DNA from 3 places in the Ensifer sp. EB106-03-01-XG145 genome. Region 1 is predicted to be linked to each of the others. Evidence: predicted binding sites of a transcription regulator. Region 1 holds the regulator's gene; each other region holds the start of a gene.

What was found. Region 1 encodes LexA, which represses DNA repair genes until DNA is damaged. Its sites were predicted from a motif close to TGTTCNNNNTGTGTTCNG; they were not measured.
Region 2: the regulator LexA is predicted to act here: its motif matches at 5,026-5,043, upstream of AC3WWH_RS11275 (ImuA family protein).
Region 3: the regulator LexA is predicted to act here: its motif matches at 2,634-2,651, upstream of AC3WWH_RS20525 (ATP-dependent helicase).

The regions. Positions count from the first base shown of each region.
Region 1 is NZ_JBYTEC010000001.1:1,742,448-1,750,009, forward strand. It holds gene AC3WWH_RS08505 (cryptochrome/photolyase family protein) at 1-1,171, opposite strand, end outside; tRNA gene AC3WWH_RS08510 (tRNA-Asn) at 1,268-1,342, opposite strand; gene AC3WWH_RS08515 (hypothetical protein) at 1,502-1,795, shown strand; gene AC3WWH_RS08520 (thermonuclease family protein) at 1,956-2,678, shown strand; tRNA gene AC3WWH_RS08525 (tRNA-Cys) at 2,831-2,904, shown strand; gene AC3WWH_RS08530 (hypothetical protein) at 3,119-3,451, shown strand; gene lexA (transcriptional repressor LexA) at 3,542-4,267, opposite strand; gene AC3WWH_RS08540 (hypothetical protein) at 4,513-4,809, opposite strand; gene AC3WWH_RS08545 (hypothetical protein) at 5,069-5,764, shown strand; gene AC3WWH_RS08550 (hypothetical protein) at 5,773-6,492, shown strand; tRNA gene AC3WWH_RS08555 (tRNA-Ser) at 6,639-6,728, opposite strand; gene AC3WWH_RS08560 (septal ring lytic transglycosylase RlpA family protein) at 7,042-7,562, shown strand, end outside.
Region 2 is NZ_JBYTEC010000003.1:138,943-146,504, reverse strand. It holds gene AC3WWH_RS11320 (NUDIX hydrolase) at 1-32, opposite strand, end outside; gene AC3WWH_RS11315 (AAA family ATPase) at 29-868, opposite strand; gene AC3WWH_RS11310 (RidA family protein) at 981-1,361, opposite strand; gene leuD (3-isopropylmalate dehydratase small subunit) at 1,370-1,975, opposite strand; gene AC3WWH_RS11300 (VOC family protein) at 2,130-2,561, opposite strand; gene AC3WWH_RS11295 (hypothetical protein) at 2,750-3,004, opposite strand; gene AC3WWH_RS11290 (HpcH/HpaI aldolase/citrate lyase family protein) at 3,130-4,035, shown strand; gene AC3WWH_RS11285 (DUF1737 domain-containing protein) at 4,032-4,238, shown strand; gene AC3WWH_RS11280 (metallopeptidase family protein) at 4,461-4,895, opposite strand; gene AC3WWH_RS11275 (ImuA family protein) at 5,066-6,019, shown strand; gene AC3WWH_RS11270 (Y-family DNA polymerase) at 5,904-7,487, shown strand; gene AC3WWH_RS11265 (error-prone DNA polymerase) at 7,484-7,562, shown strand, end outside.
Region 3 is NZ_JBYTEC010000008.1:260,229-267,790, reverse strand. It holds gene AC3WWH_RS20530 (SDR family oxidoreductase) at 1-318, shown strand, start outside; gene AC3WWH_RS20525 (ATP-dependent helicase) at 449-2,518, opposite strand; gene AC3WWH_RS20520 (NAD-dependent succinate-semialdehyde dehydrogenase) at 3,141-4,580, opposite strand; gene pcaF (3-oxoadipyl-CoA thiolase) at 4,819-6,021, opposite strand; gene AC3WWH_RS20510 (3-hydroxyacyl-CoA dehydrogenase NAD-binding domain-containing protein) at 6,014-7,562, opposite strand, start outside.

The sequences.
Region 1 (7,562 bases):
CCGACCCAGCGACCCATTGCCAGCTTGCGGCGTTGTTGGCCGGATCCGCATCCACGAGGGTGTCGCGAAACCAATGCTCGCCTTTCCGCCAGTCGATCAGCAGGTCCTTGATGAGGAACGAGGCGGCGATCATGCGCACGCGATTGTGCATGTAGCCATGCCGCCAGAGCTGTCGCATGCCGGCGTCCACGATCGGGAATCCGGTCAAACCCTTGGTCCAGCGGGAAAAATCGCCGTCGTCGTTCAGCCAGCGGAAACGATCGAACCGGCGATCGAGATTGCGACGCGGGAGTTCGGGATAGTGAAACAACAGATGGTAGGAGAATTCGCGCCACGCGATCTCCTTGCGAAAGGTGGCAACACCTTCACCGCCATCGGTCTCGATTCCCTGCGTCGCGTGCCAGACCTGCGCTGGCGAGATTTCTCCGAAGGCGAGGTGAGGAGAGAGCAGGGATGTGCCGTCAGCCTCTGGACGGTCCCGGCGCACTTTGTAGTCTGCAAGCTTTTCGTCGATAAATTCGTCGAGGCGGGTGGTCGCGCCTTTTTCCCCCGGCATCCATATTTCACTGAACGTCGCTGCCCAGTTCGGTTTCGTTGGCAGAAGCGACCACGCGTCAAGCTGTTCTGAAGCGGGCCAGCTTTCCGGCGTCGCGATCTTTTGCGGCTCGTCGATCGGCGGATCCGGCTCAACCTTCGCTTCGAGCGCGCGCCAGAAAGGCGTGAAGACGCGATAGGGCCTACCGGTCGTCGTCAACAAGCGCATGGGTTCGTGCAGCAATTGCCCGGCAAAGCTCTCGGCCGCGATGCCCTGAGCTGCGAGTGCTTTCTTCAGGGCCGTATCGGTGGCGATGCCGCACGGGTCGTAGCGGCGATTCCAATGGACGCGCTTCGCTCCCGATAGGCGCGCCATCTCGCTGAGGACGTCCAGTGGGTCGCCGGAGCGGAGAATGAGTCGCGAGCCGATCCGGCCCAGTCGAGCCCCCAACGCTTCCAGCGAATGGTGCAGCCACCATTGCTGCGCCGTGCCCAGCGGACCGTTGCCGCTTTCGTTCGGCTCCCGGATATAGAGCGGAATGACGGCAGCCTCATTGGCCGCAGCCGCAAGGGCCCTGTTGTCGCCAAGGCGCAGGTCCTTGCGGAACCAGACGATGATGGGCGCCGCCTTTGTCATAGGTGCTATCTAGGACTGGGATTGATCACCGGGGGAACTTAGGTGCAAAATGAAAAAAGAGCCATTCGCATTTCTGCAAATGGCTCTTTTCGAAACTGGCTCCCCGGGCCGGATTCGAACCGGCGACCTGTCGATTAACAGTCGAATGCTCTACCGCTGAGCTACCAGGGATCATCCGCGCCGCTGTTTCGCTGTGCGCTTCAGAAGTGAGGCTGCTAATACGCATGCTTTTCCGATTTGCCAAGCGGTTTTTTCAAAAAAAATGACAAGTTCGGTTGCCAGGCTGTGGAGAAGTCCCCAATTGTGGGAAAAGATGCCGGATAGGGAATGATGAATAAAAACAGGAAGCAGACGCATTTCGGGATTGATCCGCAGACGCGTCAGATCGTGCTCGGGAAGTGGCGCATCACGCTGCCGGAATCGCCACTGCTGCGTATCCTGTTGGGCTCGCTCCTGATCTTCTTTGGTTTTCTCGGCTTTCTGCCGGTGCTCGGCTTCTGGATGATACCGTTGGGCCTCATCGTGCTTTCGCACGATATCCCATCCGTCCGCCGTCGCCGGCGTCGGCTGGCTGTCTGGTGGGCGCGCTGGCGCGGACGAGCCAATTCTTCGAACGGCTCGTGAACCGGAGCTATTGCGGTCAACCGTCCCGGATGCCTCGGCTTCGATTCTCTGCCAATTGATTCCCAGCGAAGCGGCTGAACCCTTTGTTGAGGGAGGCCGCCGAAAACTTTTCGGCAACCCATCAAACGCATAATGCGGTCGCGAATCAGGATGGGGACGCATGGCCAAAGCCACTACGAAACGTCGAAGCCGGAATTCCGGTCGGAGCAGGGGCAAACAAGGCGGTATGGCGCCGTGGTATCTGGCCGCCGCACTCACTGTCGGCGGCGTGGTCGCTTACGATCATCGCGCCGAACTGAAACATTGGCCGGTGGTATCGGACGTGGTCGCGTCCACGTCCCGACACGAGTCGAGGCCGAAGCCCGTTCGTGTCGCGCAGAAAGCGGACGAGCGTCCCGCGCAACAGGCGGAGAAGCGGAAGCCGAATCCGGTGACAAGAGTTGCCCTTGCCGCTCCGGTGCCGTCCGTTGACGTCGGCGCCAAGGCGCCGACACCCGTGGTGCGGCCCAGTGAGGAAGTGAAGACGGCATCCGTTCGCACGGATCAGTTTTATTTCTGCGGGATTCGCAACGACAACTGCGTGATCGACGGCGCCACCTTCCTGTACCACGGCGAAACGATCCGCGTCGCAGACGTCGATGCGCCGCGTATTCGCCAGGCAAGCTGCGACAAGGAACGTTCGCGCGGCTTCTATGCCAAGCAGCGCCTGCGCGAATTGTTGAATGCGGGTGACTTCAGGCTGGAAACGGCGAGCGGCCGTCAGGATGCCAAGGCCGGTGAAAAGCTGCGGCTGGTCACCCGCGGCGACCAGTCTATCGGGCGTGTGCTCGTATCCGAGGGGCTGGTGCGGCCGTGGACAGGACACGCGACGCCCTGGTGTTGAGGCCACCCCAGATGCGATCGGCGGAGGTTCGCGATCGCTCTGTGGAAAGTATCCGTCTTACAAATCGACGGCGCGTTTTTCGGAAAATGCCTCTTGCGGTTTTTCTGCAATCATTCTAAATCCGCGCCAACGCTCGGTTATCCGAGCTGTGAGGCCTCGTGGCGGAGTGGTGACGCAGAGGACTGCAAATCCTTGTACCCCGGTTCAATTCCGGGCGAGGCCTCCAATAACTCTCACCTCATTTTAGTGCGGATAGACGTTCTGCCTCAGGGCAGAGCGATTGTGTGTGTTTGCCTCCACACGCCCGCACAAGCCACGTCTTCTAAGCCACTATCGGATCTTATCGCTTCGGTGAAATCGGTAGAGGGGGAACGATGACTCCGCTGACATCAGCCGCATCGGTAGCGTCCGTCATCATCAAAACGGAGGCAATGGCATATATGAAGACGAAACTTGTCCTGACGGCCTTGGCCCTCTTCGCTGCGACCACATTTGAGGCGCAGGCAGAGGATCTGGTTTTCAAGCTGAAGAACAACACGGGCGCAGTGCTGACGAACTTCTATACGTCGCCTGTGGGCGTCAACGAGTGGGAAGACGATGTTTTCGGCCGGCAGGTGCTGAACCCAGGGGAAGACATGGAGATCACCATCGCCGACGGCCGGGAGGTCTGCAAGTACGACATGCGCTTCGAGTTCGAAGAAGGCTCCGGCCTCGATACGACCGAAGACATGCAGGACCTCTGCGAGCTCGGCGAGTACACCATCCACGAGTAAGAGGCGTGCCTTCAGGTCGCCTTCAATAAACAGAGCCTCGCAGCCGCAAGCGGTGGCGAGGCTCGGTCGGATGCCAGGTTTCCCTCGGAATCAGTGGTAGCGGCGGATCAGCCCGACGAGCTTGCCCTGGATCTTCACCCGATCGGGCCCAAAAATCCTTGTTTCGTAGGCAGGGTTCGCGGCTTCGAGCGCGATCGATGCGCCCTTGCGCCGGAAGCGCTTCAGCGTCGCTTCCTCATCATCCACGAGCGCCACGATGATATCGCCGGGATTGGCCGTATTGCCATTGCGGATGATCACGGTGTCGCCGTCGAAGATGCCGGCTTCGATCATCGAATCGCCCTTGACTTCGAGAGCGTAGTGTTCGCCGTTGCCGATCATGTCGAGCGGAACGGTAATGTCGTGCGTGTTATTCTGGATGGCCGAGATCGGCACACCGGCAGCGATGCGGCCCATGACCGGCACGGAAACCGATGTGTTGTCGGCCACGGGCGCGGGCTTCGGCGGTGCGGCAGGAGCGGCCACTGGCGGCTTGCCGAGGCTGCCCTCGATCACGCTGGGCGAGAAGCCGCGGCGGGGCTGCTGCTGGCTGGATACGTAAGCCTCCGGAAGCTTGATGACCTCGAGCGCGCGAGCCCGGTTCGGCAGACGGCGAATGAACCCGCGTTCTTCGAGTGCCGTGATCAGGCGGTGAATGCCGGACTTCGACGCCAGGTCGAGCGCATCCTTCATTTCATCGAAAGATGGTGGGACGCCCGACTCCTTCATGCGTTCGTGAATGAAGAGAAGCAATTCCTGTTGCTTGCGGGTCAGCATGGCACGTCGCTCCCAGAGGCGTGAAACAAATCAAGAACAGACACTATCTGTTCCATATGTGTTCCGCAAGTGCCTAAAATTCCGTGAACTCAGACAATTGGCGCGTCTGTGCGTGTCGATTGGTCACTTTTACGGGAGCAGAGCGGCTTTGGGCGATGATCGTGCCCAAACGGAGGGCGGCGGCGTAGCGCATTACGCGACGCACGGCGATTCGAACGAATCGCGAGCGTTTTTGTGCAAAGAGGCTAGGCCGGCTGCGTGGCGGCGCACGCGTCTTCGAATTCCTTCACCGTCTCGGCGCTGTTGTCTTCTGGAAGTACGGCATCCGCCGCATCGGTCGCGACCGGCCTGTCGCCATCATAGACGAACGACTGGATGTAGAACGCGATCGCACCCTTCCACACCTTGCGTCCATCGATCTGATGGCATGGCACGGCGCTCTCGAAATCGGTCTGAAGTTCGTCCACCGTGGCGGCGCTGAGCTTGACGTCAGGCATATTAGGCGATGCGACTATCGAAGCGAGAAGCAGGGCGGCAAGCACGGTGATCGTCCACTTTGATGCAAGGGTGGGACTACGGGGCGGTTAACGATGTGAACCGCGCTTTCGTTCCGAAGTCCAGCAAGCTTGGCGATCACTGTCATGTGTTCAACAGCTCTTTGGGTGCAGGCTGTGGCCGTTTTGCGCCAGGGGCACGCAGCGGCGAAGCCGCCTCAGCCTGGCGCGCCGTCCTTGCCGCAATCGCATGGGTTGCGCCAAGTCGCGGCCTCGCTACGGGCGTGCACAAATCCGTGTTGTGAAGATGTCGCACGTCTCGACAGGTAGTAAAAAAACGATAACTTTGCGGGAAAAATGGGGTGATTGCATGCGTAGATTGTCGTTGGCGGTTCTCTGTCTGTTGGTGGCGGCGGGAGCGGCCTCTGCTGAAGAAGGGCGTTCGAATATCTGGAAGGAGGTCAATGCCTGGACGGTGGGCTCCGATCCGTCCTTGGGCGGCTCGTGCTATGCGGCGACGAGCTACGACGCCGGAATGATCCTTCGAATCGGCTTTTACCCGAGAGGATCGGCGAACCTGGCGTTTCTTTCGATCGGCAATGCCGACTGGAAATCGATCGAGCCGCAGCGGGAGTATGACGTCGCCTTGCAGCTCGACCGTGGCCGCCAGTGGCCGGCTGTCGCGTTCGGCGTGGACCTCACAGGCTCGAAGGCTCTGGTCGTCAACTTCTCCAACACCGACTTCTTCACCGAATTCGTGCGCAAGAACACGCTGGCGCTGGCGTTCGAAGGGCGCGTCGTGGCGAGCCTCAGCCTGCGCGATTCGATGAAGGCCGTCAGCGAGATGTTCAAATGCCAGGAGGCGGTGATTGCGTTGATGCCAAACGGCGGGCAGGGGGCGGCCGCCGATCCGTTTGCGGGCGCCGGCGGGAATGCGCCAAACAATGACCCCTTTGCTGGCGGCGGCCAGACCAAGTCGTCGAAAGATCCCTTTGCCATGTGATCTTTGGCGTGAGCGTCGGTCCGCGGGGAGAGGTGAATATTCCTAAAATTTTGCATGGGTGCGGGTCACCCACCCTCGACAGTCACGCGGCGACCTATCAAAATGCGGGCAAACGGGGGTTTTGCATGCGTAGATTGCTGTTCGGGTTGGTGAGCTGTCTGATGGCCACGGGACCGGCCGTGGCTGAGGAGTCCGAGATCATCAAATGGAAGGAAGTCGGCGGCTGGACCGTTGCTTCCGACACGTCGATGGAAGGCTCGTGTTTCATCACGTCGATATTCGAAGGCGGAATCAGGCTGCGCCTGGGGTTCTATCCCAAGGGCTCCGAATCGCCACTCTACATGAGTTTCGCCAGCGACGACTGGAAGTCGCTCGAGGTCGGCAAGGACTATGACCTGACGTTCCGCTTCGACAAGAGCGATCCCTGGAGTGCGGCGGCGACCGCCGCCGGCGACGAGAGCGGCAAGTTCCTGTTCGTGAACGTCACCGATGCGGAATTCCTGACGGGGTTCGTGCGCAAAAGGACGTTGGCGATCGCCTTTGACGATCGCGTTGTCGCAAACCTCAGTCTGCGCGGCACCGGCCCGGCGGCGGAAGAACTCCTGAAATGCCAGCGAGCCGTGGATGAGATCATCGCCGACGAGGGCCGCAAATCCAAGGAGAAGAAGTCCGATCCGTTCAACGCGCCGAGCGAGAAACGCTCAGCGCGTGATCCGTTCAGCCTCTAACCTGCGGCTTGAGTGAAAGGCGGAGGGCCCAGTCGTCGTCTGCCCGAGGCGAACCACACGGCGCTGACGCCTGCCGACAAGCGCTCGTTAAAATGAAGCACCGCCAGGGATGGCGGTCCATCGTCGGACTATATTTCTTGGGAAAATGGCGGACAGGGTGGGATTCGAACCCACGGTACGGTTTCCCGTACGCTGGTTTTCAAGACCAGAGCCTTAAACCACTCGGCCACCTGTCCTTGCCTGAAGTCGCAGTCAACTGCTTACCGGGCACGGCGTTATTGCGCGAAGCCCTGTCGCTTTGCAAGATTTAACATGCGTCGCTGAAAGATTTTCTCGATGGCCGGACTGGAGTGCGCGGGCACGCTCCGCCGGTAACCATCTGTAAACCATAACGCATGAAATCCGGCGCTGATCTGTGGATGAGTTCGCATTTTCGCCTTGTTGCTGTCATGTTTAATCGACTGTTCCGTTTCGGGACGCCGAGATTCCCGCTGGGGGCACGAGCGGAAGGTTTCGAGTACGGCTTATTCGATCGATGTTGTGGGACAGATGACATCCAGTAAAAATGCGGCATATCTGGTCAAGGGACTGCGCCTTGCGGCAATTCCTGCGCTGTGCGTAACGCTCGCGGCCTGCGGATCCACGTCGAGCATCAAAAAGAAGCCGCGGGGCAAGGAATACTTCGCCGAATCCGTTTACGGCGTGAAGGCGAGCCCGCGCGTTGCCACCGGTAACAACATCCCCAAGGGCGGCGGACGCTATCAGGTCGGCAAGGCCTATCAGGTCAAGGGCAAGTGGTATCAGCCGAGGGAAGACTTCGGCTACAACAAGACCGGTACGGCTTCCTGGTACGGCTCGGCCTTTCATGGTCGCCTGACCGCCAACGGCGAGGTCTATGACAAGGCCCATCTGTCGGCCGCCCATCCGACGTTCCCGCTGCCGAGCTACGCGCGCGTCACCAACATGGAAAACGGTACGTCCGTCATTGTGCGCGTCAACGATCGCGGCCCCTATGAATTCGGCCGGATCATCGACGTTTCCTCGAAGACGGCCGACATGCTCGATATCAA
Region 2 (7,562 bases), on a different contig from region 1:
TAGATCAGGACCTTGTGGGCGTCCGGCCTCATCCGTCGCGGCGCGCCATGAAGGCCAGGCGCTCGAAGAGATGCACGTCCTGCTCGTTCTTCAACAGCGCCCCGTGCAGCTTCGGCAGCATGGTCTTGGCGTCGACGCGGAGGTCGGCCGGATCGACCTCGTCGGCGACAAGCAGGCGGATCCAGTCGAGCGCTTCGGAGGTGGACGGCTTCTTCTTGAGGCCCGGCACCTGGCGGATGTCGTAGAAGGCGGCAAGGGCCGCAGATAGCAGCGTTTTGCGGATGCCGGGATAGTGCACCTCGACGATGCGCGCGAGCGTTTCGGCATCGGGGAAGCGGATATAGTGGAAGAAGCAGCGACGCAGGAAGGCGTCCGGCAGTTCCTTCTCGTTGTTGGAGGTGATGATGACGATCGGCCGGTGACGGGCGCCGATCATCTCGCCGGTCTCGTAGACATGGAATTCCATGCGGTCGAGTTCCTGCAAGAGGTCGTTCGGAAACTCGATGTCGGCCTTGTCGATCTCGTCGATCAGAAGCACCACGCGACGGTCGGCCTCGAAGGCCTGCCAGAGCTTGCCCTTGCGGATATAGTTCCTGACCTCGTTGACGCGCTCGTCGCCGAGTTGGCTGTCGCGCAGGCGCGACACGGCATCATACTCGTAAAGGCCCTGCTGCGCCTTGGTCGTCGACTTGACGCTCCATTCGATCAGATCGAGGCCAAGGGCAGCGGCAATCTGGCGGGCAAGCTCGGTCTTGCCGGTGCCGGGTTCACCCTTGACGAGCAGCGGCCGCTCCAGCCGGATCGCAGCATTGACGGCGATCATCAGGTCCTTGTCGGCGATGTAATCTGCGGTGCCTTCGAATTGCATAATCGTCTTCCGGTTCAGCATAGGTCTAGCAGGCGGTGTCCATGGACTATCGCATATTGGCCAAAATCGGAATCGATTTGAGAAGAGATGGCGTGAGCAGAAAAGCTCGGTCTCAGCCGCGGAGGGCGGTGACTTCGATCTCGATCAGCATTTCCGGGCGGATCAGATCGCAGACGATCATGGTTGCGGCCGGACGGATCTCGCCGAAGACTTCGCCGAAGATCGGGAACACCCGGTCGGCGAAGCTGGCATCGGTGACGTAGTAGTGATTGCGCACCACGTCTTTAAGCGAGAAGCCCGCTTCCTTCAGTGCGCCCTCGATCGTCTTCAGGCAATTGCGCGCCTGCTCTTCCACCGTTTCGGGCATGGTCATGGTGGCATAGTCGTAGCCGGTCGTGCCGGAGACGAAGCACCAGTCGCCCATCGCGACGGCACGCGAATAGCCTGCCGTCTTTTCGAAGGGCGAACCCGAAGAGATGAGCTTGCGCGCCATGTCTCGCTTTAAGCCCAGGGGCGCGAGGCGCCGACCGTCTTCTCGAAGCTGTCGATCGCGGTTGCCTTTTCCAGCGTCAGGCCGATATCGTCGAGGCCGTTCAGCAGGCAGTGGCGCTTGAAGGCATCGACCTCGAACTTGACCGAGCCGCCGTCCGGGCCGGTGATTTCCTGGGATTCCAGGTCGACCGAGAGGATGGCGTTGGAGCCGCGCGAAGCGTCGTCCATCAGCTTGTCGAGGTCGGCCTGGCTGACGACGATCGGCAGAATGCCGTTCTTAAAACAGTTGTTGTAGAAGATGTCGGCAAAGGACGTGGAGATCACGCAGCGGATGCCGAAGTCGAGCAGCGCCCAGGGGGCATGCTCGCGCGAGGAGCCGCAGCCGAAGTTGTCGCCGGCAACCAGGATCTTGGCGTTCTGGTAGGCGGGTTTGTTGAGCACGAAGTCCGGGTTGACCGAGCCATCCTCATTGTAGCGGGCTTCGGCGAAAAGACCCTTGCCTAGGCCGGTGCGCTTGATCGTCTTCAGGTAATCCTTCGGAATGATCATGTCCGTGTCGATGTTGACGACGGGGAGGGGGGCGGCGACACCGGTGAGCTTGACGAATTTTTCCATAACTTCAGGCCTTCGATTTCAGAAGAATGTTGCGCTAGCGTTTAGATGAGTTTTGCGCCGAAATGAAGGAAAATCTATCCAAACACGCTTCGCCGGGCGGGTGAAAATGCCCGCCCGGTGAAAGCTTCGCCCGGATTTCGATTGTCGGGAAGCCTCAGCCTGCCTTCACCGGGCTGTTCATGGCCCAGAGAACGCCGAAGGGATCGCGGAGCTGGCCGTAGCGGTCGCCCCAGAACATCACCTCGATCGGCATCACCACCTCGGCGCCGGCGGCAACGGCGCGGTCCCACCAGGCATCGATGTCCTCGACGGTGAGCGTCAAGGTAAAGGCCTGCGGCTTTTCCAGCGGATGGCCATATTCCGGATAGGCATCCGCCAGCATCAGCGAGCTGCCGTTGACGTAGAGATGGATGTGCATCGTCCGGCCCTGCTCGTCGAGCGGATGCCGGTTGACCTCCTTGGCGCCGAAGGCGCGCTGGTAGAATTCGGATGCCTTGGCGGCGCCATCGACCTGAAGATAGGGCAGAAGCCCGTTCAGGACCGGTGCCGGCTGCTTCGTTTCGGTTTGCTGCGTCTCAGTGTCCATGTCGTTCTCCATCCTGTTCGAAGAGCCAGGACCGTGCTGGCCTGCCTCAAGGACGGACATGGAGCGATCGATCCGACACGGGGATGGAAAAATTTCGCAGCCGGCTGAATGGCAGCTCTCGAGAAACAGCAAAAGGCTTCGAGCCGATTACGGATCGGCCCGATTGCGGATCACTACGATCGCCGGGATCAGAGGTCGATGATCGTGCCGCGACCGTCGTTCCAGATGCGCATCTCGCGCTGGCTGTGGGCGGCAGCGGCGGCGGCCGGACGGGCGGTGGCGCGGGCCGGCCTGAGGTTCAGCCGGGCGGCAATCGCGCTGCCGATCACGACGACGGCGGCGATGCCGGCCAGTGCCAGCGCCAGCGAGGCGGTCAGAACGAAGGCCGCAAACGTGATGGTCAGGGCTGCGGCCGTGAAGAGAACAGAGCGAATGCTTTGCATAATCGTCACCTTTCTGATGGCGATGTGGGGGCTCCTCCCCGCACTTGCAAGAGGCGGCTTTGCGAAAGGGGTGCGGCGGTTCGCCTCGTCTTGCGGAACGAGGCAAAGGCGGGCACAACTGAAACATGAGCAAATCGATCGAACATCACCCGGTGCGCCTGCGTCGCTCGGTGCTATCGGTGCCGGCCGACAATGCCCGCGCGCTTGCCAAGGTCGCTGAACTCGCGACCGATGCCGCGATCTTCGATCTCGAGGATGCGGTTGCGCCTGAGCGCAAGATGGAAGCACGCGAGGCGCTGGTTCGGCATCTGACGACGAACCGGCCGGATTGTGAGATCGTCATCCGCATCAATGCGCTCGGTTCCGGCTTTGGCCAGGACGATCTCGCCGCGGTGCTTGCGGCGAAGCCCGACGCCATTCTTCTGCCGAAGGTCGAAAGCCCGGCGGATATCCAGGCGGCGGCCGACTGGCTGGCCGAAAACGATGCGCCGGAGACGCTGCGTCTCTGGGCGATGATCGAGACGCCGCGCGGTGTCATCAACGCGCCTCTTATCGCCGAGACCGGCCGCACCTTCGGCGGCCGGCTCGATTGTTTCGTCGTTGGTCTCAACGACCTGCGCAAGGACACCGGCGTTCCGGATCGCCCCGGCCGTCCCTATCTGATCCCCTGGCTGATGCAGATCCTGCTGGCGGCGCGCGGCGGCGGGCTCGACGTCATCGACGCCGTGTTCAACGATTTTCGCGACGCTGATGGATTCGACGAGGAATGCCGGCAGGGCCGCGACATGGGCTATGACGGCAAGATGCTGATCCACCCGGCCCAGATCGGCCCGGCGAACGAACGTTTCGGCGTCGAGCAGATCGCCGTCGACGAGGCGCGCGCGATCATCGCTGCCTTTGCGCTCTCGGAAAACGCCGGCAAGGGCGTCATCAATCTCAACGGACGGATGGTCGAGCGGCTGCACCTCGATCAGGCCGTGATGCTCGCCGCCAAGGCGGATCTCATCGAAAAACGAAAGACAAGATCTTGAAACTCTATCGCTTCCTGACCGGTCCCGACGACGCTTCCTTCTGTCACAAGGTGACGGCAGCGCTGAACCAGGGCTGGAGCCTGCACGGCTCGCCCACCTATGCCTTCAATGCCGATACGCAGCACATGCAGTGCGGCCAGGCGGTGTTCAAGGAGGTCGAGGGCAAGGATTACACCCCGGATATCAAGCTGTCGGAACAGTAGTCGAGGCTGTTTGCCGTCGTGCAAGTTTGCCCCTCACCCTAACCCTCTCCCCGCAGGCGGGGCGAGGGGACGCGGTTGATGCTCGCAATCGGCGTGTGAGGCCTGTTTTCTGGTATCGGTTAACCCGTGCTCCGATTGGGATGCGAACGGTACCGCGAGTCTCCTTCGCCCCGCTTGCGGGGAGAAGGTGCCGGCAGGCGGATGAGGGGCAGATAAAACGGGTTAGCCGCCGACGTGCTCGACGCTGGCTTCGATCCGCTCCATGTCGTCGTCGGAAAGGCCGAAGTGATGGCCGATCTCATGGATCAGGACATGGGTGATGATGTCACCCAGCGTCTCCTCGTTCTCAGCCCAATAGTCGATGATCGGGCGGCGATAGAGGGTGATGCGGTTTGGAAACTGGCCGGTTTCCATGGTGAAGCGCTCGCTGATGCCACGGCCCTCGAAAAGGCCCAGCAGATCGAAAGGCGTTTCCAGTGCCATGTCCTCGAAAATGTCGTCGCTCGGGAAGTCGGCAACTTCGATGATGAGGTCGGTCGTCAGCTGGCGGAATTCCTGCGGCAGGTGGCCGTAGGCTTCCAGTGCGAGCTGTTCAAAAGTGGTAAGCGTCGGTGCGTGGCGTTCCCGCCAATCATCGGTCTGGTCAATGCGGGCCATAGGCACTCCTTGTTGCCCTCCATATAGCGATTTTGCCAGTGTTTTTCGAGTGTTGAATTCCGCGGGCATGGGGACAGGAATAAATTCTTAGAATTGGCTGTTGACTCATTTAGGAAGCTCTGGAATCTAATAGAACATAACATGAACATTTATGATGGGAGTTGACCGTCATGGCCGACAAAGCCGTGGAGCGGGAGACGGTACTTTCGCTCCGAGAGACCATAGCCAGGATCGAAAACCGTCGGCTTCCGGGCGTCGTGCGCGCCGCCAAGGCGGCCGATCCCGGCGGCTTCCGTCAGCGCGAGGAAGATGAGCCTGGCCGTCGGGCGCTTGCGCTTGGCGTTACGGATCTGGACACGCTTCTCGAAGGCGGCCTACCGCTCGAAGGCATGACGGAAATCCGCAATGCCGAGACGCGCGATGCCGGCGCTGCCGCCGGTTTTGCCGCAGCGCTCAGTGTGCTCTGCCAGCAGGCGCGCCTGGAAAAAGGCGAGCCGGCAGCCCCCGTTCTCTGGATCAGCCAGTCGATGGCTTCCAACGAGGCGGGCCTGCCCTATGGGTTGGGTCTCAAGGCCTATGGGCTCGATATCCGCGGCCTCGTCTTCAGCCTGCCGCGCACGGTGAAGGACGCGCTCTGGATCGCCGAGGCGGCGCTTTCCGTTCCAAGCTTCTGTGCCGTCATCCTGGAAATTCGCGGCAATCCCGCAGCTCTTGCGCTCAGCGAGAGCCGGCGCCTGCATGTTCGCTCACGCGCGGGCCATGTTCCCCTTCTGCTCCTGCGCCAGTCCGGACACGAGGAGGCCAGCAGCGCCTTCTTCCGCTTCCTCGTCGAGCCGGCGCCGGCGCGCGAGCGTCCCCTACCGGATGGATCGATGCTTCGCGGCAGCATCGGCCATCCCGTCTTTCATGTCATCGCCGAGAAGAGCAGGGCTCCTGCGCCGCTCGGCTTCCTGCTGGAGTGGAACCCCCATGACCGCCGCCTTTACCCCATCGAGCCCCTACCAGCCGCTGCTGCGGCAGATCCAGAACCAGCGCATTCTGTCGCTCGCCTTTCCGCATCTCCCGGCCGATCGGGTCGCGCGCAAGCGCTGGGGGAACTCGTGGCTTTCCCGCGGGCGTCCTGAGCATCCGCCCGTCGTCTTTGCCGACAAGGTGAAGAGTGCGATGCGCCTCGTCGCGCTCGACGGTTACGCCGAAAAAGCGGGTTTTCACATCGGCCAGGGTGTTGCCGAAGCCCGGGCCATGTGTCCCGAGATCGACGTGCTGCCGGCCGATCCCGCCGCCGATCGGGCCCTGCTCGAAGGGCTTGCGGATTGGTGTTGCCGCTATACGCCGCTCGTCGCGCTTGATGGCGACAGCGGCCTCTTTCTCGACATCACCGGCTGCGCCCATCTTCTCGGTGGGGAAAAGGCGCTGCTCGACGATCTGCTTGCCCGCCTCTTCCATCTGGGGGTCGAGGCCCGGGCGGCGATCTCCTCGTCCGCCGGGCTCTCCTGGGCGGTGGCGCGCTTCGGCTCCGACGGCATTCTCGCCCCGGACGAGGCGGCGCGGGTGCTGGCGCCGTTGCCGATGGCGGCGCTCCGGCTGCCGCGGGAAACGATCGAAACGCTTGGCCGGGTCGGGCTCAAGCAGATCGGCGACATCATCGAGGCGCCGCGCGCGCCGCTTGCCCGCCGGTTCGGCGCGACCCTGCTTCTGCGCCTCGATCAGGCGCTCGGGCGGGAGGATGAGCCACTGTCGCCGCGGCTGCCCGTTGCTGCCCTCTCAGTGGAGCGCCGTCTCGGCGAACCGGTCCAGGGCGAAGACGATATTCTCGGCTTGACGGAAGAGCTGGCGATGCGGCTGAAACCGGAACTGGAAAAGCGTGGGCAGGGCGGGCGTCTGTTCGAGCTTCTGCTTTTCCGCGTCGATGGCGCGGTCTTCCGCATCGCCGCCGGCACGTCCTCGCCGCTCAACGAGCCGCGGCGCGTCGCCGGTCTCTTCCGCGAACGGCTGCAGGCGGTGCACGAGGATCTCGATGCCGGCTTCGGCTTCGAAATCCTCAGGCTCTCGGTGCCGAAGAGCGAAAAATACGAGGTGATGCAGGAGGATTTCTCCGGCACGCCGGACCGCGAGCGCCCGCTTGCGGCTTTCGCCGACCGGGTGATGGCAAGGTTCGGGGCGGAGAGCCTGCTGGTGCCGGCTCTTTCGGAAAGCCACGTGCCGGAGCGGGCGGCAAGCTTCCGCCCACTCACGGATCTGGGGCTCATGGGCAAGGCCGAGGCGCCTGCGCAAAACATTCCCGCGACCCTGCTTGCCGCGGCGGCTCGGCCGCAGCGGCTCTTTCCAAGCCCCGAACCGGTAGAGGCGGTGGCCGAGGTGCCGGAGGGGCCGCCGAGAAGCTTCCGCTGGCGGCGCACGCTGCACCGCATCGCACGGGCCGAAGGGCCGGAGCGGATCGCCGGCGAATGGTGGCTCGACGGCGAGCCGGCGATGGAGCGCGATTATTTCCGGGTGGAAGACGAGCGCGGCCGGCGGTTCTGGCTGTTTCGCGAGGGTCATTATGGTGCGAGCGCCCCGCCGCGCTGGTTCATGCATGGAGTCTTCGCATGAGCGACGCTGTCCCCTATTTCGAGATCGGCGCCTGGTCGAATTTCTCCTTCCTCGAAGGCGCGTCCCATCCGGGCG
Region 3 (7,562 bases), on a different contig from region 1:
TTCCCCTATCCCGTCGCCAAACATGCGCTTCTCGGCATGACCAAGGCGCTGGGGCTGGAATATGCGGGGCAGGGCGTGCGTGTGAATGCGCTGGCGCCAGGCTACGTGCGCACGCAGAAGGCCGAGGAATACTGGAACTCATTTCCCGACCCGGCCGCGGCGGAAGCCGAAACGATGAAGCTTCATCCCGGCGGTCGCATCGCGACGCCGGAGGAAATCGCCAAGGCCGCCCTCTTCATGATTTCGGACGAATGCCCCTTCATGAACGCCATCTGCCTGACGGTCGATGGCGGGGTGAGCGTGCTGCATCATCCCTAAACCGTCGGCTGATGCGCGCGCCTGAATGGCGATCTCTGCTACAGCAGACGGGTAGAGCATCCTTTTTCATCGGAACGGCGCTGGGCAGCAGGCGGTTCGGAGACCGAAGCATCACGGCCGCGACCCATCCTCACTTCCACATGGAACGCATCCGGGCGCCAACATCGATGCGGATCTGCTTGGCGCTGCGTTCGCCGACGGCCGCCGAAATCTTCGGCCAGTTCGTCGTCTCGAAGAACTGCAGCAGCGTCGCCGGAATGAAGCGGGTCCGCGATGCGTAGACATGCCGGTCGCCCTGGCTGTTCTGGCCGTAGGTGAAGAACCTTTGCGGCGTCACCAGCGCGAGATGGTCGCGCGCCCGCGTGATGCCGACATAGAGCAGCCGCCGCTCCTCTTCGAGTTCGGCGGTCGTGCCGGCACCAAGATCGGACGGGATGCAACCGTCGACGACATTGAGCATGAAGACCGAGCGCCATTCCTGTCCCTTGGCAGAATGAATGGTTGACAGGATCAGGTAGTCCTCATCGAGCAGAGGCACGCCCGCCTGGTCGCTGGTGGCATCGGGCGGATCGAGCGTCAGTTCGGTCAGGAAACGCTCGCGGTTCTGGTAGCCGCCGGCAATCTGCTCGAGCTGCACGAGGTCGGCCTTGCGCGTTTCGGCGTCTTCGTGGATGCGGTCGAGGTGTGGTTCGTACCAGGCACGCGCCGTCGCGATTTCCCCCGGCCATCCTGCGTCGACCTTCCGCAGAGCGGAAACGAGATCGACGAAGTTGGCCCAATCCTCTCCGGTCTTCGGCGGCGCTGGGATTTCCGCGAGTGCTGCGAGCGGCTCCGGATCTGCGGCGATCGCGTCGAGGATCTTGCCTGCCGTCTGCGGGCCGATCCCGGGCAGCATCTGCAACAGCCGGAAACCGGCGACACGGTCACGCGGGTTCTGCGCGAAACGCAAGGTTGCCAGCAGATCCTTGACATGGGCGCTGTCGAGGAACTTGAGACCGCCGAATTTCACGAAGGGAATGTTGCGACGGGTGAGCTCGACTTCGAGCGTGCCGCTATGGTTGGCGGAACGAAACAGCACCGCCTGCTGCTTCAGCGCTATGCCGACCTCGCGGTTGGCGAGAACCTGCTCCACGATATAGGCGGCCTGGTCCGTCTCGTCCTTGACGGTGACAAGCTGCGGGCGCTGCTCCGACTGCCTGTCCGTCCAGAGGTTCTTGGTGAACCGTTCCCGCGCAAGCCCGATGACGCCGTTGGCGGCAGCCAGGATCGGCTGGGTCGAGCGATAGTTTTGATCGAGCGTGATGACGTCGGCGGGTTCCGGCGAAAACGCATTCGGGAAGTCGAGGATGTTGCGGACCGTCGCCGCCCGGAAGGAATAGATCGACTGGGCGTCGTCTCCGACGACGGTCAGGCCATGGCCCTCTGGCTTCAGCGACAGCAGGATCGAGGCCTGAAGGCGGTTCGTGTCCTGATATTCGTCGACCAGGATATGATCGAAACGGCTGCTGATATCCTGCGCCAGTTCCGCGTCGGAAGCCATCTGCGCCCAGTAAAGCAGCAGATCATCGTAGTCGAGGACGTTTTGCGCCTGCTTGGCCTCGACGTAGCCTGCAAACAGTTCCTTGAGTTGCTCTTCCCAGTTCGCAGCCCAAGGATACGCCGTCTTCAACACGTCGATGATCGAGCTTTCCGAATTCACGACGCGCGAATAGATCGCCAGGCAGGTCCCCTTGGTCGGAAAGCGGCTTTCCATCTTCGAAAAACCGAGCTCGTGGCGAACGAGGTTCATCAGGTCGGCGCTGTCTTCGCGATCATGGATCGTGAAATCCTGGCCGAGGCCGATCTGTTCGGCATAAATCCTGAGGATACGCGCGCCGATGCCATGGAAAGTGCCCGCCCAGGAGAGCGCGTCTGTCATGACCGCAGCATTGTCGCCGATGACCTGGCGACAGATCCGCTCGACCCGACGCTTCATTTCCGAAGCCGCCCGTCGTGAAAAGGTCATAAGCAGGATGCGACGCGGATCGGCGCCGTTGACGATCAAATGTCCCACCCGGTGAGCGAGCGTATTCGTCTTGCCCGAACCGGCACCCGCAATGATCAGCAGAGGGCCGCCAACCTGGCCTTGCGGCAGTCCCACACCATGCACCACCGCCTCGCGCTGGCGGTCATTCAGTTTTTCGAGATAAGCGGCGCTCATACGTATCCAGGCGTTGTCAGCAAGATTGCCAAATTCTTCGTTCCGTTTCATCTCCTTGAAAGAATTCACGGATTCCGCTTCACGGCGTCAAACTCTTCGCGCGAAGCAGATGACTCGGAACAAAAATGGAACGTATCAGCTTCGATTGCCGCTGGAAACCCGGCAAGCCGGGCTTTCACCAGGCTGCGATACCGAGGAGTGTTCGACAGATTGTGAGCAGAGCCGTGGACGGTGGGAATTTCGATCTCAAGAAGGAGATGCGGGATTTGGTCACCGTGTTTCGGAAACCTTCGACCTGGCTTTCGGTGCGCCGAACAAGCCAACCCGTTGGTGTTTAGATTGCCCGGGCCACGACCTGCGCAGCGACCGACACCAACAAGGTTGCCAGAGCGAGGGCCGTACCAAATCGTGCGATCTTCAAGCGGCGCCCGCGTGCGCCATTCCAATCATAACCCATCGTGCTCTCCCATAGGCATCATGCCATGCGTCCGATGGTGAGCAAACTTCGTAACAGGGGAGTAAATTTAAGACTGCTACTTCTGCGGGCGGATCTCGTGCCCTTGATGGGTGACACGCAGCATCTCCCGCGCGCCGGGCGCGCGCGGGAGATGATCGAGCGCGGTTACACGCTCTTGCGCGTGACGAAGCGGGTTTCCAGATAGGCTTCGATCGCCTCGGAGCCGCCTTCCGTTCCGTAGCCGGAATCCTTGATACCGCCGAAGGGCACCTCCGGCAGCGCCAGGCCGAGATGGTTGATCGAGATCATTCCGCTCTCGACTTCGCTTGCGAGGCGGTGGGCGCTTCGCTCGGAACCGGTGAAGGCGTAAGCCGCAAGCCCAAACGGCAGGCGGTTGGCCTCATTGATCGCTTCGTCCAACGCGCTGAAGCGGTTGATGATGGAGACGGGACCGAAGGGTTCGTCATTCATGATACGGGCGCTGACCGGAACGTCGGCAAGCACCGTCGGCTCGAAGAAATAGCCTCGGTTGCCGATGCGATGGCCGCCGGTTGCCAGCCGGCCGCCATGCTCCACGGCGTCGGCGACCAGGCTTTCGATCGCCGGGATGCGCCGCTCGTTGGCCAGCGGCCCCATGTCGATGCCGGTCTCAAGGCCGTTGCCGACCTTGATCTTCCGCGATGCGGCGACAAAACCTTCAAGGAACTGATCGGCCACCCGCTCCTGCACCAGGAAGCGGGTCGGCGACACGCAGACCTGACCGGCATTGCGATACTTGCTGCCGGACATGATCGCGACGGCCTGCTCGATGTCGGCGTCCTCGGTGACGATGACCGGGGCGTGGCCGCCGAGTTCCATCGTCGCGCGCTTCATGTGCTGGCCGGCGAGCGCCGCCAGCATCTTGCCGACCGGGGTGGAGCCGGTGAAGGACATCTTGCGGATTACCGGATGCGAGATCAGATACTCCGAGATGACCGCCGGCACGCCATAGACGAGGTTGACGACGCCTGCGGGAATGCCAGCATCGACGAAGCACCGGATCAGTTCGGCCGGCGATGCCGGTGTTTCCTCGGGTGCCTTCACGATGATCGAGCACCCGGTGGTCAGCGCGGCGGACAGCTTGCGTACGACCTGGTTGATCGGGAAATTCCAGGGCGTGAAAGCGGCGACCGGGCCGACGGGCAGCTTGACGGTCATCTGGGTGACATCGGGCGTGCGCGGCGGAATGATCTGGCCATAGGCGCGCTTTCCTTCCTCGGCAAACCACTCGATGATTTCGGCGGCGCTGAGGATTTCGCCCTTGGACTGGGCCAGCGGCTTGCCCTGTTCCCGCGTCATCAGCCAGGCGATGTCGCCGGCACGCTCGCGCAGCAGCGCCGCTGCCGTTCGCATGACCTTTGCCCGGTCGAAAGCCGAGGTCGCCCGCCAGACCCGGAAGCCTTTTTGGGCGGCGTTCAGCGCTTCATCCAGATCCGCCACTTCTGCCCAGGCCACCTGGCCAATCGTTTCCTCGGTGGCCGGGTCGATGACGGGAATGGTCTTGCCCGCTCGAGCCGGCCGCCAGGCGCCGTCGATATGAAGGAGGATATCGGGATACTGGGTCATGGGGGAACCTTTGAAGATTGACGTCTATCGCTTCGAGTGCAGGACGCGCCGGTGGGGAAGTGCGAAGGAGCGCGATGCCGATCAGTTGGGCGCTTCCGCCGGCAATATCAAGACGCGATTTGTCAGGAATAGGCGTGTCGGTTCCGAAGCCGGTGTCGAAAGGGGATGGGGGCTACCCGCGATGACGTGATCTGGCGATCGCGCCAGACCTTGCATCGATCCTTCTAAGAGGCGGACATCACGGCCGCGTCAGCAGCATCGAGATGCCCTGTCCGACGCCGATGCACATAGTGGCGAGCGCCCGCTTCGCACGTTGCTGCTCAAGCTCCAAAGCTGCCGTCAGCGCCAGGCGTGCCCCTGACATGCCAAGCGGATGGCCAAGCGCGATGGCGCCGCCATTCGGATTGACGTGGGACGCATCGTCGGCCAACCCGAGCTGCCGCATGCAGGCGAGCGCTTGTGCCGCGAAGGCCTCGTTCAGTTCGACGATATCGATGTCGCCGAGACGGAGGTTCAGACGCTCCAGGAGCTTGCGGGTCGAAAACACCGGGCCGATGCCCATGATGCGTGGCGGAACACCCGCCGTCGTCATCCCGTCGACCCGAGCGAGCGGTTGGAGCCCGTAGCGTTCGACCGCTTGGCCGGAGGCAAGGACGAGAGCAGCCGCGCCGTCGTTGACGCCGGAGGCATTACCGGCCGTCACCGTGCCGATGGCGCGGAATGGCGTCGACAGGCTGGCAAGCTTTTCGATGGTCGTCTCGCGCGGGTGCTCGTCTTGCTCAACCCATGTCGTCTCGCCCTTGCGTGCCTTGATCGCATAAGGGGCGATTTCGCGGGCGAAACGCCCGCTCTTTTGCGCAGTGGCCGCCCGGGCCTGGCTGCGCAGTGCAAAGCCGTCCTGGTCTTCGCGCGAGATCGAAAACTCAGTGGCGACGTTTTCTGCGGTCTCCGGCATGGAGTCGATGCCGTATTGGGCTTTCATGACAGGATTGACGAAGCGCCAGCCGATCGTCGTGTCATGGATTTCGGTGCCGCGCTGGAACGGGCTTTCGGCCTTCGGCATGACGAAGGGCGCGCGCGACATGCTTTCGACGCCGCCGGCGACGATGATCTCGGCTTCGCCCAGACGGATCGCGCGGGCGGCGTAGCCGACGGCGTCCAGCCCGGAACCGCAAAGCCGGTTGATCGTCGTTCCGGCTACCGTTTCGGGCAACCCCGCGAGCAAGGCGGCCATGCGCGCGACATTGCGGTTGTCCTCGCCCGCCTGGTTGGCGCAGCCAAGAACAACCTCATCGATCGCCTCAGTCGGAACGGACGAAACGCGCGCCAGTGCCTCGCGGATTACGTGGGCGGCAAGATCGTCCGGGCGCGCGCTCGACAGCGCGCCGCCATAGCGACCGATGGGCGTGCGGACGCCGCCGACGATATAGGCTTCACCCATGGGATTTGTCCTTGTTTTGCTCGGCCGTGAACATCGGCCCGCCCTTGTGCGCGGGAAAGCCGTAGCCGTTGATCAGCACCAGATCGATGTCGCTTGGACGTGCCGCGATCCCTTCGGCCAGCAGGGCCGTTCCCTCGTCGGCCATCGCTTTCAGAAGCCGGCTCACGATCTCGTCCGCGGTGAAATCGCGCGGCGTGATGTTCTTCACCGCTCTTGCGGCTTCGATGACCGCAGTGACCTCGGGGTCGACGGCCCGCTTGCCATCGGGATAGGCGTACCAGCCGCGGCCGCTCTTGCGACCGAGACGCCCCGCTTCGCAAAGCCTGTCGGCGATTTCGACATAGCGGGCAGCGGGATCCCGCGTCGCAGCCTGTCGCTTACGGCGCGCCCAGGCGATCTCGAGCCCGGCCATGTCGTTGACGGCGAAGATCCCCATCGGAAAGCCATAGGCCTCGAGCGCGGCGTCGATCTGCTCCGGCAGTGCTCCATCCTCCAGCATGAACTCTGCCTCGCGGCGATAGGCGGAGAAAATGCGGTTGCCGATGAAGCCTTCGGTGACGCCTGAAACGACGGGCAGCTTGCCGAGACGTTTGACGAAGGCAAGCGCACTTGCCAGCACGTCCGGTGTGGTCTTGGCGCAGTTGACGACTTCGACAAGCCGCATGACGTTGGCGGGCGAGAAGAAGTGCAAGCCTACGACCCGCGACGGATCGGCTGTCCCGGCGGCAATCGCATCGGGATCGAGGTAGCTCGTGTTGGTCGCGAGGATGGCGCCGGGTGCGACGATGCCGTCGAGCCTCTGAAACAGCTCTGTCTTAACCTGGAGATCGTCGAAGACCGCTTCGATGACGAGGTCGGCATTCGCGAGATCTCCGGCTTCGGCGGTCGTCTGCAGCCGCGCCAGGCAGTGATCGCGGCCGGCCGCAGTCAGCCGTCCGGAGCGCAGGGTCTTGTCGAGCGTCTCGGCGATCCGTGCCCGCCCGCTGGCGGCGGCTTCTTCCGTCTGCTCCAGCGCGACCACGCGGTAGCCGGAGGTCAGGGCGGAGACCGCGATGCCGGATCCCATCAAGCCGGTGCCGACGACACCGACGGTCTCGATCCTGCGCGGCGATACCTTATCGAGCCCCTCGACCTTGCCGACGGCACGCTCGGCGAAGAACACGTTCCTGAGGGCAGCGGACTCGGTGGAATCCCGCAAACGCAGGAAGGTCGCGCGTTCCTCGGTCAGTCCTTGTTTCAGATCGAGTTCGCCGGCTGCCTTGACGAGGCGAACGGCCTCGGCGGGGGCAGCTTGGCCGCGGGCTTTCGCCAGAACCTTTGCCTCTGTGGCGCTGATGGCTGCGGCGTCCGCCGGCGGAACGGCGATCATGCCCGTCAGGTGGAGCGGTTTGGCGGCGTGTTCCTGCACGAAAGCCAGTGCGGCACCTACGGGATCGGCGGCAACGCTGTCGGCAAGGCCAAGCGTCACGGCTTCGGCGGCCTTGACGGCACGCCCGGTTCCGATGAGGTCGATCGCCGCGACGATACCGATCAGACGCGGA